Regions from separate parts of the Marinococcus sp. LNHM3E3-2.2 genome, predicted to be linked through region 1. Evidence: predicted binding sites of a transcription regulator. Region 1 holds the regulator's gene; each other region holds the start of a gene.
What was found. The regulator LexA, encoded in region 1, represses DNA repair genes until DNA is damaged. The targets are predictions, from matches to a motif close to CGAACATATGTTCG.
Positions count from the first base shown of each region.

Region 2: a site for LexA is predicted at 2,173-2,186, ahead of ACTRXF_RS07860 (type IA DNA topoisomerase). Genes of this name have one in related genera too.
Region 3: a site for LexA is predicted at 2,054-2,067, ahead of ACTRXF_RS05125 (DNA polymerase IV). Genes of this name have one in related genera too.
Region 4: a site for LexA is predicted at 2,447-2,460, ahead of recA (recombinase RecA). Genes of this name have one in related genera too.

Region 1 covers NZ_JBQLIC010000001.1:479,954-484,271, forward strand. Annotated here, with positions in the region: gene ACTRXF_RS02510 (hypothetical protein) at 3-296, shown strand; gene ACTRXF_RS02515 (hypothetical protein) at 318-644, shown strand; gene ACTRXF_RS02520 (hypothetical protein) at 818-1,117, shown strand; gene ACTRXF_RS02525 (hypothetical protein) at 1,159-1,437, shown strand; gene ACTRXF_RS02530 (hypothetical protein) at 1,567-1,881, shown strand; gene lexA (transcriptional repressor LexA) at 1,932-2,558, opposite strand; gene ACTRXF_RS02540 (hypothetical protein) at 2,717-2,959, shown strand; gene ACTRXF_RS02545 (YneB family resolvase-like protein) at 2,987-3,646, shown strand; gene ACTRXF_RS02550 (DUF896 domain-containing protein) at 3,714-3,953, shown strand; partial or broken gene tkt (transketolase) at 4,141-4,318, shown strand, end outside.
Region 2 covers NZ_JBQLIC010000004.1:205,266-209,583, forward strand. Annotated here, with positions in the region: gene ACTRXF_RS07845 (nucleoside hydrolase) at 1-867, shown strand, start outside; gene ACTRXF_RS07850 (DUF2584 family protein) at 925-1,167, shown strand; gene ACTRXF_RS07855 (2OG-Fe dioxygenase family protein) at 1,215-2,021, opposite strand; gene ACTRXF_RS07860 (type IA DNA topoisomerase) at 2,224-4,318, shown strand, end outside.
Region 3 covers NZ_JBQLIC010000003.1:36,466-40,783, forward strand. Annotated here, with positions in the region: gene ACTRXF_RS05120 (M20/M25/M40 family metallo-hydrolase) at 1-665, opposite strand, end outside; gene ACTRXF_RS05125 (DNA polymerase IV) at 752-1,984, opposite strand; gene ACTRXF_RS05130 (MarR family winged helix-turn-helix transcriptional regulator) at 2,116-2,574, opposite strand; gene ACTRXF_RS05135 (MBL fold metallo-hydrolase) at 3,071-3,886, shown strand; gene motB (flagellar motor protein MotB) at 3,936-4,318, opposite strand, start outside.
Region 4 covers NZ_JBQLIC010000001.1:266,744-271,061, reverse strand. Annotated here, with positions in the region: gene rny (ribonuclease Y) at 1-859, opposite strand, end outside; gene recA (recombinase RecA) at 1,206-2,291, opposite strand; gene ACTRXF_RS01405 (DEAD/DEAH box helicase) at 2,551-4,158, opposite strand; gene ACTRXF_RS01400 (competence/damage-inducible protein A) at 4,142-4,318, opposite strand, start outside.

The sequences.
Region 1 (4,318 bases):
CGATGCCGACACTAGCACTAGAAGCTGTTAAAACAGTCTCCACAAATGAAGTTATTCAGGTAAATGAAGGTCACCTTCAGGCAGGCGGTGGACCGCTTGAACGTTGGACCGTTTCCATTACAGACTGCGACAACGAGGAATTTTTCCACCAGGCATTCGACAGTGCTTCTCCTGCGCTGGATTTATATTTTTACACCCGGGAAGGGTTTCAGTTTGGCGGACAGGCCTACATCACCCGGTCGGATCAGAAAAGCATAGAGCTTGAAGGAAGCAGTGCCCTTCAGGAACAGTCGTAATCGAATAAAAGGAGGATGATGATGACACAGGAAGCGGATTTTTCCCAGGAAGGGCTGAAAGGCTACCGCATACGCCCGCTTCATTTTGCCGGGGAATCAGTCGAAGTGTATAAGGACGAAGAACTCGTGCTGCTCGTCCAGGTGACCACCTCAGCGATGGCAGCCGAAGCGAGTTTAAAGGAAGAAAACGTACCAGACTGGCTGTGGAGCATCGGCCTGGATTATCTGAAACAGGAAGCGCCGGCGGAAAGGAAGCGTCTTGTTATTACCGTGCAGGACGTGACGGACGGAGAAATAAACAAAACGTACGACAATTTATTGAGAGATTTCGAAGCGCCCTCGAGCTGAGAGGGTGCTTTTTGTTTTTATTTATATAGAAGAAAATGGCTAAAGGCTTCTTTTCCGGCAGGCAGAGAGAGAAACGGTTTTCACTCATTTGGGAAGGAAATTCTTTCGGAAAAAAACGGCCGGGTGTCTTCTCGAACCGAAAAAACTGTGGTATAAATAAGTGGAGGGGGTGGATGACAGTGGCTTTAGTGGAATTCAAATGCAGAACGCAGCCGCAGGTGACCTATAGCAGTGACGGTCATGAAATTCATTACAAGGTGATTGAATACGCCGATGGCTATGAAGTGGTGCTTCATTCGATGAGTGATTTTCAGCCGGCCGATGAAAAACTGTTATTTCATCAGGGAAGTCAGGTCATTCACGCCAAAGAGCATACTTACGTATTAGATACCTGCGATTGTGTGTACAGCGGTGAACCCGATGAAACCATCGATCATTCGATCTGTCACAAACCGTATTCTAAATCCATGTAAACAAACGCTAAGCGGAGCTTTCCTTCCCGGGAGGCTCTTTTTTGTGGCAGACGCAGGGACAAAAAACATTCCGGAAAATAGAAAGGGGCATACAAATGCTGCATTTTGAAAAGAAAGATCTTCACAATTTAAACCACGCGGAGGCGCCGTACGTATCCATTTACCAATACGGAAAAACGGACATCAGCAGCCATCCATCCGACAGCAGCCGGGTGGGGCTCTCCAAGCAGGGCATGATGAAGCTGATGAATTACTGGATTGAAGAAGGCAACCTTGATGATAACGATAAGCAGCAGATTAAAGAGTGGCTCGACCAGTAACCTTTCAGGAGACGGGGAAGAAATTCGGGTTTAGCAGCAAAGGTGCAGGGAAAAGGAATCACAATTCACCAATAGAAAAACGAACTTCAGGCACGTATCGGCGCCGAAGTCGTTAAAGGGGGAATCGTGATGGCACGCCTGCTTGACTTTTACCACGGACCGTATGAAGGCAGCCCGGGAGAGTCTGAACATTTTAATGGACCGGTGCTTCACATCTTTGAGCGCGACCAGCTGCTGCTGTCGATGCAGATTACGGCAGAAGCGCTGGGGACAAATGAACTGAACGTAGACATGACAACGGTGTATGAATGGCTCTGGCACCGGGGGCTTGAATTTATCGAACAGGAAAATATTACGTCAGCCACAGTGATAGTGATTACGGATAGAGATGTTGAAGGAAATAAAATTGTTACGTCGTACCGGACGCTTGCGTGCCGGGCATAATAGAAACGGGGCCGCCTGCTTTAATGAAGCAGGCGGCCCCGTTTATGTGATTAAAAGATGGTGCGGAAAACGCCGGTGACTCTGCCGAGTATCGTACAGTTTTCTAAAATGATCGGGTCCATGGTGGCATTTTCAGGCTGCAGGCGGATAAAGTTTTCTTCTTTATAAAACCGTTTAACCGTTGCTTCCATTTCATCGGTCATAGCGACAATAATATCGCCGTTATCAGCGGTCTGCTGTTTTTGAACGACAACAAGATCCCCGTCAAAAATGCCGGCCTCTATCATGCTGTCCCCCTGAATGGTAAGCATGTATACCTGTTCTTCGTCGGTCACCATGCGCTCCGGAAGAGGGATGTATTCTTCTACATTTTCCACCGCAGTGATAGGCTCCCCGGCCGTGACTTTACCGATCACCGGCACGTACACAGCTTTGCTTTCGTGAATCGGCTCGCTGCCCTGGTCTTCAAGCTCAAGCACTTCAATTGCCCGCGGCTTAGTCGGGTCGCGGCGGATTAAATTTTTGTTTTCAAGACGGGCGAGGTGCCCGTGCACCGTTGAACTCGAGGCGAGCCCCACGGCTTCTCCGATCTCCCGGACCGAAGGCGGATAGCCTTTTTCTTTTACTTCTTCTTTTATATAATCAAGAATTTGCTGCTGGCGCTTGGATAGCTTCATCTCCGCACCTCCTTTTGAGGAATTTTTCTGAGTAAAGTATAGCATGAGGGGAACAAAAACGCAAACACCCGTTCTAATATTTCTGTTGACGGGAACAGGTATTCTGGTATACTGAATGAATATAAGAACATACATTCTCATTCAGGGGGAACATGCATATGAATAAACTCAAAACCTTCACTTCAACGGACTGGACGATGCTTGCTTTATTTGCATTCGCGCTTTTATTTTTGGTATATTCAGCGGACGCTTCGATCACTCCGGACACGCTGGGCGGCACGGAAGCAGACCGGCCGGCAGAAATCGTCTATGAACAGGAGCATCCGGTTTTGAAGGACAGGCCGGGCTATCAGGAACAGCCGTGGGAACGAACGGTTTCGTTTGACGCTGCCGAACAGTAAAACACGAACGGAAAGGAACGCAGACAAATGAAAGCATGCATCATTTACGCCCGGGTAAGTACGGAAAAAGAAGAACAGCAGTCCTCGCTTGCCAGGCAGCAGGAGGAGCTGGAGGCTCTTGCTGCAGCGAACGGTTGGGCGGTGCAGCAGACCGTGACAGAACAGGAGAGCAGCTATTCCGTGGAACGGGACGGGCTTCTCCGTGTGTTTGAGCTCCTCGATGACACCGGGGCGGATACACTGCTGATTACCGATGATACGCGGCTTGGACGCGGAAATGCTAAAATCGCCGTGCTCCATGAGCTGCAGAAAAGGGGCACGTCCATCTATACAGTAAAGGATGACGGGGAGCTCGAAATTGCGGATACCGATCATATGATTATGGAAATTTTGTCCATTGTGGAAGAGCATCAGCGCCGGCTGCATAATTTTAAAATTAAGCGGGGGATGCAGCGGGCGGTGGAAAACGGGTACCACCCGGAAGAAAACTTCGGATTAAACCGCAGCGGCGGCCGGAAGAAAATAGAGGTGCCCATTGAAGAAATTGTTAAGCTGAAACAGCGGGAGCTGACGTTTAAAGATATCGCTCTGACGCTCCGGGGCCTTGGCTATGATATTTCTAAAGCGACGGTGCACCGACGTTATAAAGAATATGAACAGCAGCGCGCGGAGATAGAACCGCAGTGATTTGTTTGCGGTACGGCGCTGTTTTTAATATAATAAAAAAGGAACGCCATTTTAAGGGAGGCAACTTATGCTTTCGAAAGAAAAAATTGACCGGATTAATGAGTTAGCCAAACGTCAAAAATCGTCGGGGCTGACTGCAGAAGAACAAGAAGAACAGCAGGCGCTGCGTCAGGAATATTTAAGTAAATTCCGTTCCTCGTTTAAAAACCAGCTCGAAAACGTAAAAGTGGTGGATGAAGAGGGCACGGATGTAACTCCAAGTAAGCTCGAGCGTGTCAAACGACGGAACCGCAGCTTCCGGCATTAAGATAAAAGAGAGGCCTGGTCTTAACAAAGAGCAGGCCTTTTGATTTTCTTCTTTCTCTATTAACACGCTTGTGTAATCGTTTTAAAACCTTTATCATAAAAGCGTACTAGAACACGGAAATTCCCGCGGGGTCAACTCATAAGTGCGGGTTTCCACCCAAAAATACATACAGTGGAGGGACATATGCATGGCAATTAGCACAGAACAGTTAGCAATTAACACGATTCGGACGCTGTCCATCGAAAGTATTGAAAAAGCCCAGTCGGGTCACCCGGGGCTTCCGATGGGAGCGGCGCCGATGGCGTACGCGCTCTGGACCAAATCCATGAACCACAACCCGGCCAATCCGGACTGGTTTAACCGCG
Region 2 (4,318 bases), on a different contig from region 1:
TTATTTCTCGCAGCCGGTCATCCGGACATGGATATCCGGGCTGTGACGACTGTTTCAGGAAATGCTGATATAGGAAAGACAACAAGAAACGCTTTAGTGGCCGCTGATACTGCAGGACTGAGTGGAGTGCCAGTGGCGGAAGGAGCGGGAAGACCCCTGGTCCGTACGCCGGAGCACGCTCCTTCTATTCACGGGGAATCCGGCCTCGACGGACCGGAGCTTCCAGCGCCGACACATATGGTGGAGGAACGACACGCGGTGGATGTAATGGAAGATATACTGCTTCATTCGGAGGAAGAAATTACTGTTATTGCGACCGGCCCGCTTACCAATATTGCACTACTGTGCCGGAAAAATCCGAAGGCAGCTGGTCGTATCCGCCATCTGTCGATTATGGGCGGCGGCACATTTGGCAATTGGACACCTGCAGCAGAATTTAATATTTATGCGGATGCCGAAGCGGCAGAGATCGTTTTTACAAGCGGTATTCCAATCACGATGTGCGGCCTCGATGTTACTCATCAGGCGTTATCCTCCGAGGCCGTGGTGGAAAGGATTAAAGAGATACCAACAATGGCGGCCCAGTTTACCTATGAACTTCTTGATCACTTCCAGCGTGCCTACGAGGAGCATTTTCAGCTGACGCTTCCGCCGGTTCATGACCCTTGCGCGGTGGCAGTATGCCTGCAACCGTCCCTGTTTACATTTGAATCGGCCGAGGTAAAGGTTGAAACAGTGGGAAAGCATACGTACGGGGAAACAGTCATTGATACTTCCGCTGCAGAAGGGCCGGTGCAGGTCGCAACAGCAGTCGATAATGATAAATTTTGGGATTTAATCGTACAATCGCTTAAAAATCTGCCATAATGGAAATAGATAAGTAAGCGTTATTATTATAGAGACAAGGGAGCAGGAGGGACGAATATGGGTTTTTCTGTAGAAATGAACTGGGAAATTATTACGAATAAGCAGGCCGAGCGCCTTGATGAGAAAAATTTTCGGCTGATTAAAGATAATTATCAAATGTTTCCGCTCGATCACCCGCTTCCAATTCACACCTTTGCCGAAAAAGTACCTTTTGGCAAGGCGGTTATTCACCGGGTGGAATGGGAATCCCACCGGACAACGATTGAATACGAGCTTGTGTCATTAACCTCTGTGAACTAAGCAGATAAATAGTAAACCCCCGGGGCAGCAGGCGCCGGGGGTTCGGTTTATACATAATCCATATTGTTTGTGTCGCCGTGCATGCTGCGGATTTCATCCGGATTGGCAACGACGGTCGGCTGATAGTCAATTAAAATAGCAGAACGCTCTCCAGGTCCGTCCTCCGGTCCCTTACGGACAGAGCCGACGTAATGAGTGACCAGCGGATCATACACCCCGTAGGATTCAAGCGGACGGGTCATGTAAAAGGAGTCAGTAATTTTTTCCTTTTCAACGTCCTCCGGCATCCGTCCGCGGACCTCCGGCACAGAAATGACGTTCCGGGCACCTTCGATATTACGCCGGCGGATCAGGTGGGCAAACGTGAACGGCTCGCCGTCCTGGTGCAGTGTGTTTGGTGAGGAAAAAGCTTCGTCCTCTCCCGATTCAACATGAAGCTTCACAAAGTGGACGCCCGCATGAAAAGGCATCAGCGCATCTTCGCGCGTCCAGAATGTCTGGCGGAAATTAAAGGCGATCAGTGCTTCAAGCAGCCGGTTGTGCCTGACGTGTTCGGGAATTGCAGGGAAGCGGCGGCTCGCATCGGGATATTCCGGATTGAACGATCCCTGAAAATAATCGTAGTAGCTTTTGCCGTTTTTAACTGTTTCCGGCAGCCATTCGATTCGGTGGGTGCCCGGAAAAATAACGGCACGGCCGTACTGCCGGTAACGATTCAGATCCGGAGCGTAGTCATCTGCCGGAAGATCGTCAAAGGCTGCGGTGAGAGCAGCAAGGTCTTCGTCGCTGTAGCTGTCATGCAGTATATCGGCTAAATCATAATATTCGTATCCCTGCTGTTTTAAAGGCTTCATTTGTCTATTTCTCCTCCCGAATGGTGGTTTCTTCGAGTGGAAGCGTCCTTCCATTGTTTTCACAAATGCTAGTGTATCACGCCCGGCCGAAGTTGAGTATATGAAAGGCAGGCTTCATCTTTCGTTTTTGTGACAGATTCATTATAATTAAAGAACAAATGTTCTTGAATTCAAAGGAATCAGCGAAGAGAGGAATTTCTTTATGCCAGTGATCTTAGCGGAGAAGCCGTCCCAGGCAAAAGCCTATGCGGCCGCGTTTCAAATACAGGAGAAAAAAGACGGATATATGAGGCTGAAGCCGTGCAGTCTGTTTCCGGACGGGGCAGTGCTTACCTGGGGGTTTGGCCATCTGCTCGAGCTCCGCGCTCCGGCCGATTACGAATCTTCCTGGAAAAAATGGTCGCTCGACACTCTCCCGATGCTTCCCGCCCATTTTCGCTTTAAGCCTAACCCGCGGGCGTTCAAGCAGCTGAAGATCGTCAAGCAGATGCTTCAGGAGGCCGACAGCATTATTATTGCGACCGACTGCGACCGGGAGGGCGAAAACATTGCGCGAAGCGTCATCGACTATACGAAAACCTCCCATAAACCCACCCGGCGTCTTTGGATCAACAGTCTGGAAAAGGATGAAGTGTATAAAGGGTTTGAGCAGCTCCGGGAGGGAGCAGACTATCTCCCTCTTTATGAGGAGGCGCGGGCCCGCCAATTTTCCGACTGGATTGTCGGCATGAACGCGAGCCGTCTGTATACGCTGCTGTTAAAGCAGAAGGGCATCAATGAAGTGTTCAGTGTCGGCAGAGTCCAGACGCCAACACTCAAGCTTATTTACGACCGGCAGAAGGAAATTGAGGCATTTGAGCCCGAGCCTTACTGGGAGCTTGAAGGAACCTTCCGTGCGGAAGCGGGGGAGTATAAAGGAAAGTATAAAAAGCGCTTCGGCTCGAAGGAAGAGGTGCTCCGTATCTGGAAGGAGCATGGATTGAAAAAGGATACCGAAGGCACGATCAGCAGCATAAAAAAAGAAGAAAAGCAGGAAAAGCCCCCGCTTCTTCATTCGCTGTCGAGCCTGCAGACGACGATGAACAAAAAGTATAAAATGAGTCCGTCGGCCGTGCTTAAAACGGTACAGAGCCTGTATGATGAACCATTAAAAGCTGTTTCCTATCCGAGAACGGATACCCGCCATATCACGTCAGGGGAATTTAACTACTTGAAAGGAAACCTGTCCCGGATGCAGGAGTGCATGAACGTCTCCTTTGAACCGGCGTCCACTACGCCTTCGAAGCGGTTTGTAGACGGCAGCAAAGTCCAGGAGCACCATGCGATCATTCCGACCAAAAAAGTGCTGAGCCAGACGCAGTTTGAAAAGCTGAACCAGGCCCAGCAGCAGGTGTACAAAGAAGTTATGAACAGCGTGCTCGCTATGTTTCACCGCAACTATATGTATGAAGAAACGACTGTTGAAACCGACGTCCAGGGACTTATTTTTGAAAGCAAGGGCCGGGTGGACAAGCAGCTGGGCTGGAAGGAGCTCTTTCCGGGACCAAAAAAGAAGAAAGACCAGGAGGACAATACTCTCCCTCCATTAACCAGGGGAGAGCAGGTGGAGGCGTATGTCCAGGCAGCTGAAAAGGAAACCCAGCCGCCCAAGCCTTATACCGAAGGACAGCTGATCAACATGATGAAGTCCTGCGGCAAATGGATCGAGGATGATGAAACATCTAAAAAAGTACTGCAGGAAACGGAGGGTCTCGGGACCGAAGCGACGCGTAGTACCATTATTCAAACACTGCAAAAGCAGGAATATATCCGGATTCAAAAGAACATTGTGGAAGTGACCGCTAAAGGGCGGGCGCTGTGCGAAGTAGTAGAAGGGACACTTTTGTCCAAGCCGCTGCTGACCGCGAAGTGGGAAGCTTTTTTAAAACAGATCGGCAGCGGGGAAGCGGATAAGGAAGCTTTTTTAAAGCAGACAGAGGCTTTTACGAAAAAACTGGTCGAAGAAGCGCCTGCCGGCATAACCAATATGCAGACAAATCCGGAGCAGGTAGCCACGTCTAAAAAACAGCCGCAGCGCGCAGAGCCAATCGCTCTCTGTCCCGTATGCCAAAAGGGACAGCTGATGGAGCGGAAGTCCTTCTACGGCTGCAGTGAGTATGCCAACGGCTGTAAATTCACCGTGCCAAAAACGTTACTGAAGAAAAAAATTACTCAGGCTCAGGTTAAAAAGCTGTGTGAAAAAGGTGAAACGCAGGTGATCAAAGGGTTTAAAGGAAAAAAGCCGTTTGACGCCAAAT
Region 3 (4,318 bases), on a different contig from region 1:
GGACGGAGGCCGGCGCCGGCAAAATGAGCCCCGCCCATGTTTGTTTCTTCGTTCACCGTGCTCACGCCATAGACGCCCACCGCCGGGCGTTTGTTCTGCAGCCGGCGCAGAACTTCTGCAGTAATAAAGGCACCTGTCCGGTTGTCGAGTCCCCGTCCGCTGAAACGGTTGTTTAACAGCTTTTCGGGCGTGCGCTCATAAACGCCGGCATCGCCGATGGAAAGATACTTTTCCATTTCTTCTTTACTATTAGCTCCAAAGTCTATGTACAAATCGGAAAAGGCGAAATCTTTTTTACTGCCGCCCTTGTGTTCCGCATTGACGCCCGTAACGCCGGTGATAGGTCCCTGCCTGCCCTGAAAGGTCACTTTCATTCCCAGTGCAGGTACCTGGCTGATGCCGCCGAGCTTTTCCACCCTTACGAAGCCGCTGCTGTCGATCGACTTTACAAGAAAGCCGATTTCGTCACAGTGACCGGCTAAAAGCACGTGAAACGGGGCTTCCGGATTGATGGTGCCCCAGGCATTGCCTATCGTGTCTGTGTGAACTTCATCAGCATACGGAGAGACGTACTGAAGCCATTTACGCTGAATAGCCATTTCGTGGCCGGATGGAGAGGGAGTTTGGAGCAGGTCGTATAAAAACTGTTCAGATGTTTCCTTCATAAGTTCTCCTCCTTGAAAGTACAATTTATTACAGCATCCCGTTTTTCGGCTTTGCCGTCAACTCCTGTTCCTGAAGGAGTCGGGAACTACTTGTAGTGACCACCGATTTTTTCTGCGCGGGCAAGGGCCTGGCCGCCGGGAAGAAGCGATGAGGCCTGGAGCACAGCTGCCGGTCCGTACCGGTCTTTGAGGGTATCGATCGTTTTGTTTAAGTCTTCCCGGTGCTCTTTTTCGGAAAATAAATCTAACTGCATAAATTGATTGCTTTCAAGCTGCTGCAGGCTGACGCTCAGTCCCCGGACCGGGTAGTGTGTCCAATGTTTACGAAACAGGGAGGCGGCGGCTTCGTAGATGGCTTTGCCGTCATTAATCGGCTCGGCCTGGGAGGCCTGCCGCTGAAAATGAACAGAATTCCCGTTATCATGCCCTTCGGCTCCTACGGTGACTGTCCAGCCGCTGCAGCTCTCCGCCCGGGCCCGGCGTCCGACCTCTTCGCTCAATTCGCGAAGCACGACGCTGATATCATCCCAGCTCGAATAATCACGGGGGAGGGTCATATGGTGGCCGACAGCCTTTCGATGCGTATGAGTGCCGGGAGAGACAGGGGAAGGGTCAATGCCGTGCGCTGTCTGCCATAGAAGCTCTCCGTTCAGCCCAAAGCGGTGCCGCAGCTCTTCCACAGGGTAGGCAGCGAGGTGGCCGGCTTTTCGAATCCCCATCTGCCGCAGGTGCTTTTCCATCCGGCGCCCGACTCCGAACAGATGATTTACAGGCAGAGGCCAAAGTGTGGAAGCCAGCTGTTCCTGCTTCAGGGTGAAAATCCCATCGGCCGATTTTTTGGCAAAATGGTCACAGGCCATTTTGGCGAGAACCTTGGTTGCTCCAATGCCGGTCCGGGGATAGACGCCGAACGCCCGAAGAAGATGCCTGTTGATGAACAGAGCCGCCTGCTCCGGCGTGGAAGCCGTATGTTTGTATGTATGCGTCATATCTGCAAACAGCTCGTCCACGCTGTAGGGTTCTATTTTATCAGTGTAAGCTTCAAGCGCTATGGCAATTTGTACAGAAATTCTTAAATAAAGCTCCATACGCGGAGGGATAACAACAAGCCCTGGGCATTTTTGCTGTGCTTCTCCAAGTGTTTCGGCTGTTTTCACTCCTTCGCGTTTAGCAATAGGGCAGGCAGCCAGAATCACCCCGCTCCGGATGGACGGATCTCCGGCTACAGCTGTTGGTTTATGCTGAAGGCTGGAATAATACAGCTTTTCAACGTTGGCGTAGAACGACTGCATGTCGATAAGGAAAATAACACGCTCCACGGCCCAGCCCTCCTTTGGTGAAACAATTGTTTCTTTCTATAGGGTATACCTCAAAATAAATATTTTAAACGAACAAATGTTCTTGTTTTTGATAAAAAAATCAGGCCCTGGTCCAGGGCCCGGCATATGCATTACGAAGAAGGAAGCCCCCTTTTTTGTACGAGGGTGTTATTAAATCGCTCGAGCAGCTGGGCAAATTGGTCGCGCTCTTCCTTGTCCCAGTCAGCCAACAGGCTGTCATACATATGAATCCGTTCCTGCTTCAGCGTATTGATTGCCTCAATCCCTTCGTTCGTAATAAAAATCTGGTTGACCCGTTTGTCGTGATGATCCGGGCGGCGGGAGACAAAACCTTTTTTCTCCAGCGAGTGAATCTGACGACTGAGCGTCGAAATATCGAGGAGAAAGTGATCAGCTAGCTCACGTGCAGAACGGGGGCTCTGCTGGTGCAGTACCTGAAGGATCAAATATGCGGAACGGTCCAGGCTGCTTGCCTGACTGTCAAGCGTCCGTTTAAAATCCGCCCGGCGCATTAACGTTACCACGCCAGTTTCAATTAGTTCGAGCATTTCCTTATCATGTTCGTTCATCGGGGCCCCTCCAATTCCAATCGTTCTTTTTCTCTATTGTAATATAGATCAGGACCGAAAAAAGAGATAAGCGTAAAACGATATATATAAAACGAAAATGACGTACGTTTTTTCCTAGTCCGCTCGCTGCATAGCCCTTCTTTCAGCGTATTCGAGGCATTTTTCGCAGACAAAGACTTTTTCATCCTGTTTTGTGAAGTACGGGCGCATGTAAGAAGTTTTTGATCTGCAGTAGTAGCAGCGTTTTGAGAAAGAGAGGCTTTTTATCCATTGCTTCAGCAATAAAATTCCCTCCTTTTGTATTAGGATGTATGTTTACGATAAGAGAAAGGGAGGGTGAATGCGAACGATTTGCTTATAAAAAGCAAAAAGCGGCCACTCTGCTTTTATATGAATTTATATAATTATTCAATAAAATAATACTTTAATTTATGAATGAAAACTTTCATTTTCGGGAAAGAAACTGTAAATGAAGACTAATAAGAAGGTGATCAGTGTGGCAAAAAGATTAGACCGTGAACAATGGAGCGTATTTCAAAGCGAGCTCTATCAGACGAATACGACTGTCGTAGTGACAGATGATTTAATATTAATCACAGATCCTACATGGCTTCCAGCCGAAATTGAGGAAATAAGGAATTTTGTCGAAGAACGAAAAAAGGGCCAGCCGGTATATCTGCTGCTGACTCATTCGGATTTCGATCACATTATCGGAGCCGGTGCTTTCCCGGAAGCAACCATCATTGCTTCCCGTGGATTTAATGCCAGGTCGGATAAAGAAGAAATTGTGCAGGAAATGAAAGAGTTTGACAGTGCATACTATATTCAACGCAGCTATGAAGCCATGTATCCGAAACCGGATATCATTGTTGACTCGGATGAGCAGGTGCTTACAGAAGGAGAAACTAAAATTACGTTCTACCTGGCGCCGGGTCATACCGTGGATGGATTGGCGGCGGTCGTAGAGCCGCTCGGTCTTTGTATCGCCGGAGACTATTTAAGCAATGTAGAGATCCCGATTATTGAATATAACAGCGAGTCCTACCAGTTTACGTTAAAGAAGCTGAATGAGCTATGGAAAGACGGCAAATACAATACCGTGGTCCCGGGACATGGCCTGGTTGCTTCGAAGCCGGAAGAAATAGAGAAGCGTCTCCGGGATTCAGAATGGTATATTGAAAATACGAAAAAATCGTTGGAAGATCCATATGTGGAGAGCGCCATTTTTGCATTTATTGACCGTCATAAATTTGAAGAACCGTTAAAGCATGTCCACGAAGAGAATAAAGAACAATTAAAAACGGAAAGATAGAAAACTGGCTGCTCTGTAGAAGGGCAGCCAGTTTTTGATTTCATATTTCTCATTCGGAGGATTCGGTTTGGTTACGCGGAAGAATCAAAACCTCCACGCGTCTGTTCTGGGCACGGCCCTCTTCGGTATCATTCGAAGCAACCGGCTCAAACTCGCCGAACCCTTTGGCGCTGAAATCTCTTGGATCGAGGTCAGGATTTTCGAGCACAATTTCCATGAAATGGACCGCCCGCATGACACTGAGCTCCCAGTTTGTGCTGAAGTCCGCATTCGCGATAGGGGTGTCATCCGTATGGCCGCTGATAATAATGTTGCGAGGGGGGTTTAATACAAGCAGCTCGGACATATCCTCAGCCGTTTCAAGAGCTTCTTCGCGTATTTCAGCTTCACCAACATTGAATAAAATATTGTCTTTGATGGAAAGGAGCAGGC
Region 4 (4,318 bases), 210 kb from region 1:
TCTCTTCGATACGTGCCGGATGAATGCGGCCGTCCTGCACGAGGCGTTCAAGCGCAATGCGCGCCACCTCGCGGCGGATCGGATCAAAGCCGGAGAGAATGACAGCTTCCGGGGTATCATCGATAATAAGATCAATACCGGTTAACGTTTCAAGCGCCCGGATGTTGCGTCCTTCGCGGCCGATGATCCGCCCTTTCATTTCATCGTTTGGCAGGTTCACCACAGACACCGTCGTTTCGGCGACATGGTCGGCAGCGCAGCGCTGCAGGGCGAGGGATAAAATATTCTTCGCTTTTTTGTTGGCTTCTTGTTTGGCCTCTTCTGTCCGTTCTTTGATCAGAAGCGCCGTTTCGTGTTCCATCTCCTGTTCGGTCTCGCGGCGGATCAGCTCTCTGGCATCCTCCCGAGACATTCCGGAAACACGTTCAAGTTCCTCCTGTTGTTTGGCGAGAATCTCCTCCACTTTGCTGTTATTTTCCTCAACCTGTTGTTGTTTTTCGTAGAGAGATTCCTCTCTACGCTCCAAGGATTCTTCCTTTTTGTCCAACGTCTCACTTTTTCGGTCAAGGGTCTCTTCTTTCTGCATCAAGCGGTTTTCTTGTTTTTGAACTTCATTTCTTCGTTCATTCAGAGTGCTCTCTGCTTCTGCCCGAATTTGATGTGCTTCGTCTTTAGCTTCCAACCGCGATTCTTTTAAGATTGTTTCTGCCTGCCGCTCAGCTTCTTTCACAATCTGGCCGGCTTCGTGCTCGGCGCTTTTGAATTTCGCTTCGGCAATCGCTTTTCGGACAAAATATCCAATCAAACCAACTATCAATGCACCGATAACAAGCAAAATGGAGATGATTGCAGTGTTCATACATGTCACCTCCTCTTGCTATCTGATTGTTCACTTTCGGTTGTTGCGAAAGTTGCATTGATGATTCTTTTTCGTGTCCGCATTGTTCTGCTTGCGAATTAATACGCTCATCGAAGTGCGGAACAAAACAAACGTTCCACTTCTTTATTGTATCTTTACCGCATGGCGCTGTCAAGAAAGCTCACTGGCAGGAATCCCTGTTTTTATAGGGATTGACACCGTTTTCTTCCCGCCTGTCCTCCTGCTTTCGCTGCCCGCCCGGCAGGTGTTCCGTGCGCTGCTGCTCCCCCCGGACCTTTTTCCGCACGAAAAAAAGGCGCCGGAATTCCGGCGCCCTGGCGTTGATTTAACGGTTCGTATCTGCTGTTTCTTCCTCTTCAGCAAGCAGTCCGGATTCCGCCGGAGCTTCCGGTTCTTCTTCCGGCTCTTCCGGTTCGGACTGGATGTCGTCGAGCTTGTAATGGTCGCGGATTTTCCGTTCGATCGCCGCGGCCGTTGCTTCATTTTCCTTCAGGAACTGCTTCGAGTTTTCCCGTCCCTGTCCGAGGCGTTCGCCTTCGTAGGAGTACCATGCGCCGCTTTTAAGCACGATGTCGAGCTCAGCACCGATATCGAGAATGGAACCTTCGCGCGAAATGCCTTCGCCGTACATAATATCCACTTCCGCCTGACGGAACGGCGGTGCTACTTTGTTTTTCACCACTTTGATTCTCGTTTTGTTACCGACCATTTCGTTGCCCTGCTTGAGCGTTTCTGCCCGGCGCACTTCAAGACGCACCGAGGAGTAGAATTTCAGCGCACGACCGCCGGGAGTTGTTTCCGGGCTGCCAAACATGACGCCGACCTTCTCACGGATCTGGTTGATAAACATGGCAATCGAGTTCGATTTGCTGATCGCCCCGGACAGCTTCCGCAGCGCCTGGGACATCAGACGTGCCTGCAGGCCGACGTGGCTGTCGCCCATTTCGCCTTCAATCTCTGCTTTCGGCACGAGCGCAGCTACAGAATCAATGACGAGAATGTCGATTGCACCGCTTCGTACAAGCGCTTCGGCAATTTCAAGTGCCTGTTCGCCCGTGTCCGGCTGGGAAAGAATCAGATCATCAATGTTAACGCCAAGAGCCCGTGCATAGCTTGGATCCAGCGCGTGCTCCGCGTCGATAAAGGCTGCTGTGCCCCCGTCGCGCTGGGCCGCAGCAATGGCGTGCAGAGCCACTGTCGTTTTACCGGAGGATTCCGGGCCGTAAATTTCCACGACACGTCCGCGCGGATAGCCGCCGACCCCGAGGGCAATATCTACGGCCAGGGCGCCGGTGGAAATGGTGGAAATGCGGCGGTCGGTCTGATCGCCGAGCTTCATGATCGACCCTTTGCCAAACTGTTTTTCGATGCGGCTCAGTGCTTGATCCAATGCGGCTTTTCTTTCGTTCATCTTATCTCTCCTTCAAGGATATATACTATTAAACAGATACTCTCTTCCCCACGAAGAACGTATCCATACATGCCTGCTGTTGTTCAGGAAGCGTTCCCGCTGTTTTCCTGCTTTCTATATTATATCTTTTTTTGTCCGGTTTGCCAACAGATATGCGAACATTTATTCGTGTTTTTTCTTTTGCCCGAAACGCCCTGTCGCTGCCAGGCTGACGGTAAAAAAACTCTTCAGCGGCGGCTGCCGCTGAAGAGCGAACGGATTACTGGGACTGGCGCTGCGTGTTCCGGTTCGGACGGGCCGGACGAGGCTTCGCCGGCTCGAGGTTCACGCGCGTGCCGTTAATGCGTGCGTGCCGGAGGGCTTCATACACAAACGGTGCGCTGTCCTGCGGTACTTCCACAAAGGTAAATTTATCAAAAATATCAATTTTGCCGATCGACTTGCCGGGAATACCGACCGCGTTCGAAATTTCTTCAATCAGTATTTTCGGCGTCATGTTCACATTGCGGCCGACATTGATAAAGAATCTTGTCATGCCGCGGGCGCCGCCGGTTTCACCGAAGCCGCTGCCTTCTTCGGATTCGCTCACCGTGGAGGCAAAGTTCAGCTTCATCAGCGAGCGGACGACGTCCTTCGGATCATATTCGTTTAGAAGCTCGTCCGTAATTTCATTAAAGAGGCTGAGCTCCGACTCCTCCTCCATCTGGGAGGCAATCTGGCGCTTCCACGCTTCCTGCTGCTTTTCCACCACTTCTTCGATGGTCGGCACCCGGTGCGACGGAATGTACATTTTAATTTCCGATTCGATCGAACGCAGGTGCTTCATTTCGCGCGGCGTCACAAGCGTGAGTGCTTCGCCCTTGCGGCCGGCTCTGCCTGTACGGCCGATACGGTGAACGTAGCTTTCCGGATCCTGCGGAATGTCGTAGTTGATCACGTGCGTTACATTCTGAACGTCAATGCCGCGTGCGGCAACGTCTGTGGCGACGAGAAATTCGATCGCCCCATTGCGGAATTTGTTCATAACGGCGTCGCGGTGCTGCTGGGTCAGATCCCCGTGCAGCCCGTCTGCGAGGTAGCCCCGGGCCTGCAGAATTTCCGTCAGATCAGCCACGCCTTTTTTCGTGCGGCAGAAAATAATGCCGAGGTCCGGGTCGCGCGCGTCAAGAATCCGGCAGAGCGAATCCTGCTTGTTGCGCTCGAGCACCTTAAAGTACGACTGCTCGATGTTTGGCGCCGTTACTTCACTTTTGTTGATGGAGACCGTCACCGGATCCACCATGTATTTTTTCGACAGCTTGCGGATCGCCGGCGGCATTGTCGCCGAGAACAGCAGCGTCTGCCGGTCGACGTTCACCTGTTTTAAAATCGCTTCAATGTCTTCCACAAAGCCCATGTCGAGCATTTCATCCGCTTCGTCGAGCACGACAGTATTAACTTTGTCGAGCTGCAGCGTTTTGCGGCGAAGATGGTCCTGCACCCGGCCCGGCGTACCGATGACAATCTGCACGCCCTGCTTGAGCGCTTTAATCTGATGGCCGATCGACTGGCCGCCGTAAATTGGCAGCGAACGGATGTTTAAATGCTTGGAGAGCTTCTGGATTTCCGACGATACCTGAATGGCCAGCTCGCGGGTCGGAGTAATGATAATTGACTGCACGTGCGGCTCCTCGGTTACTTTATTTAAAATCGGAATGCCAAACGCCGCCGTTTTACCGGTACCGGTCTGCGCCTGTCCGATCAGATCCTTCTGCTCGAGGGCATCGGGAATCGCTTTTTCCTGCACCGGGGATGGCTCTTCAAAGCCCATCTCCCGTACAGCCTGCTTAATTTCGTCCTTCATTTGAAAATCATTGAATGTTGTCATTTTCTACCACCTTTTCTTTCCATAACAATCGGCACCCTTCATATAAAGCCATAAAGCGGACACGATCCCTGGTGCCGGCGATGTGAATTTGTTTTGAGATCGTTCCCTGCGGTCCGGAAATTCCTATCCAGACGAGTCCGGGCTCCTTCCCTTCGTCACG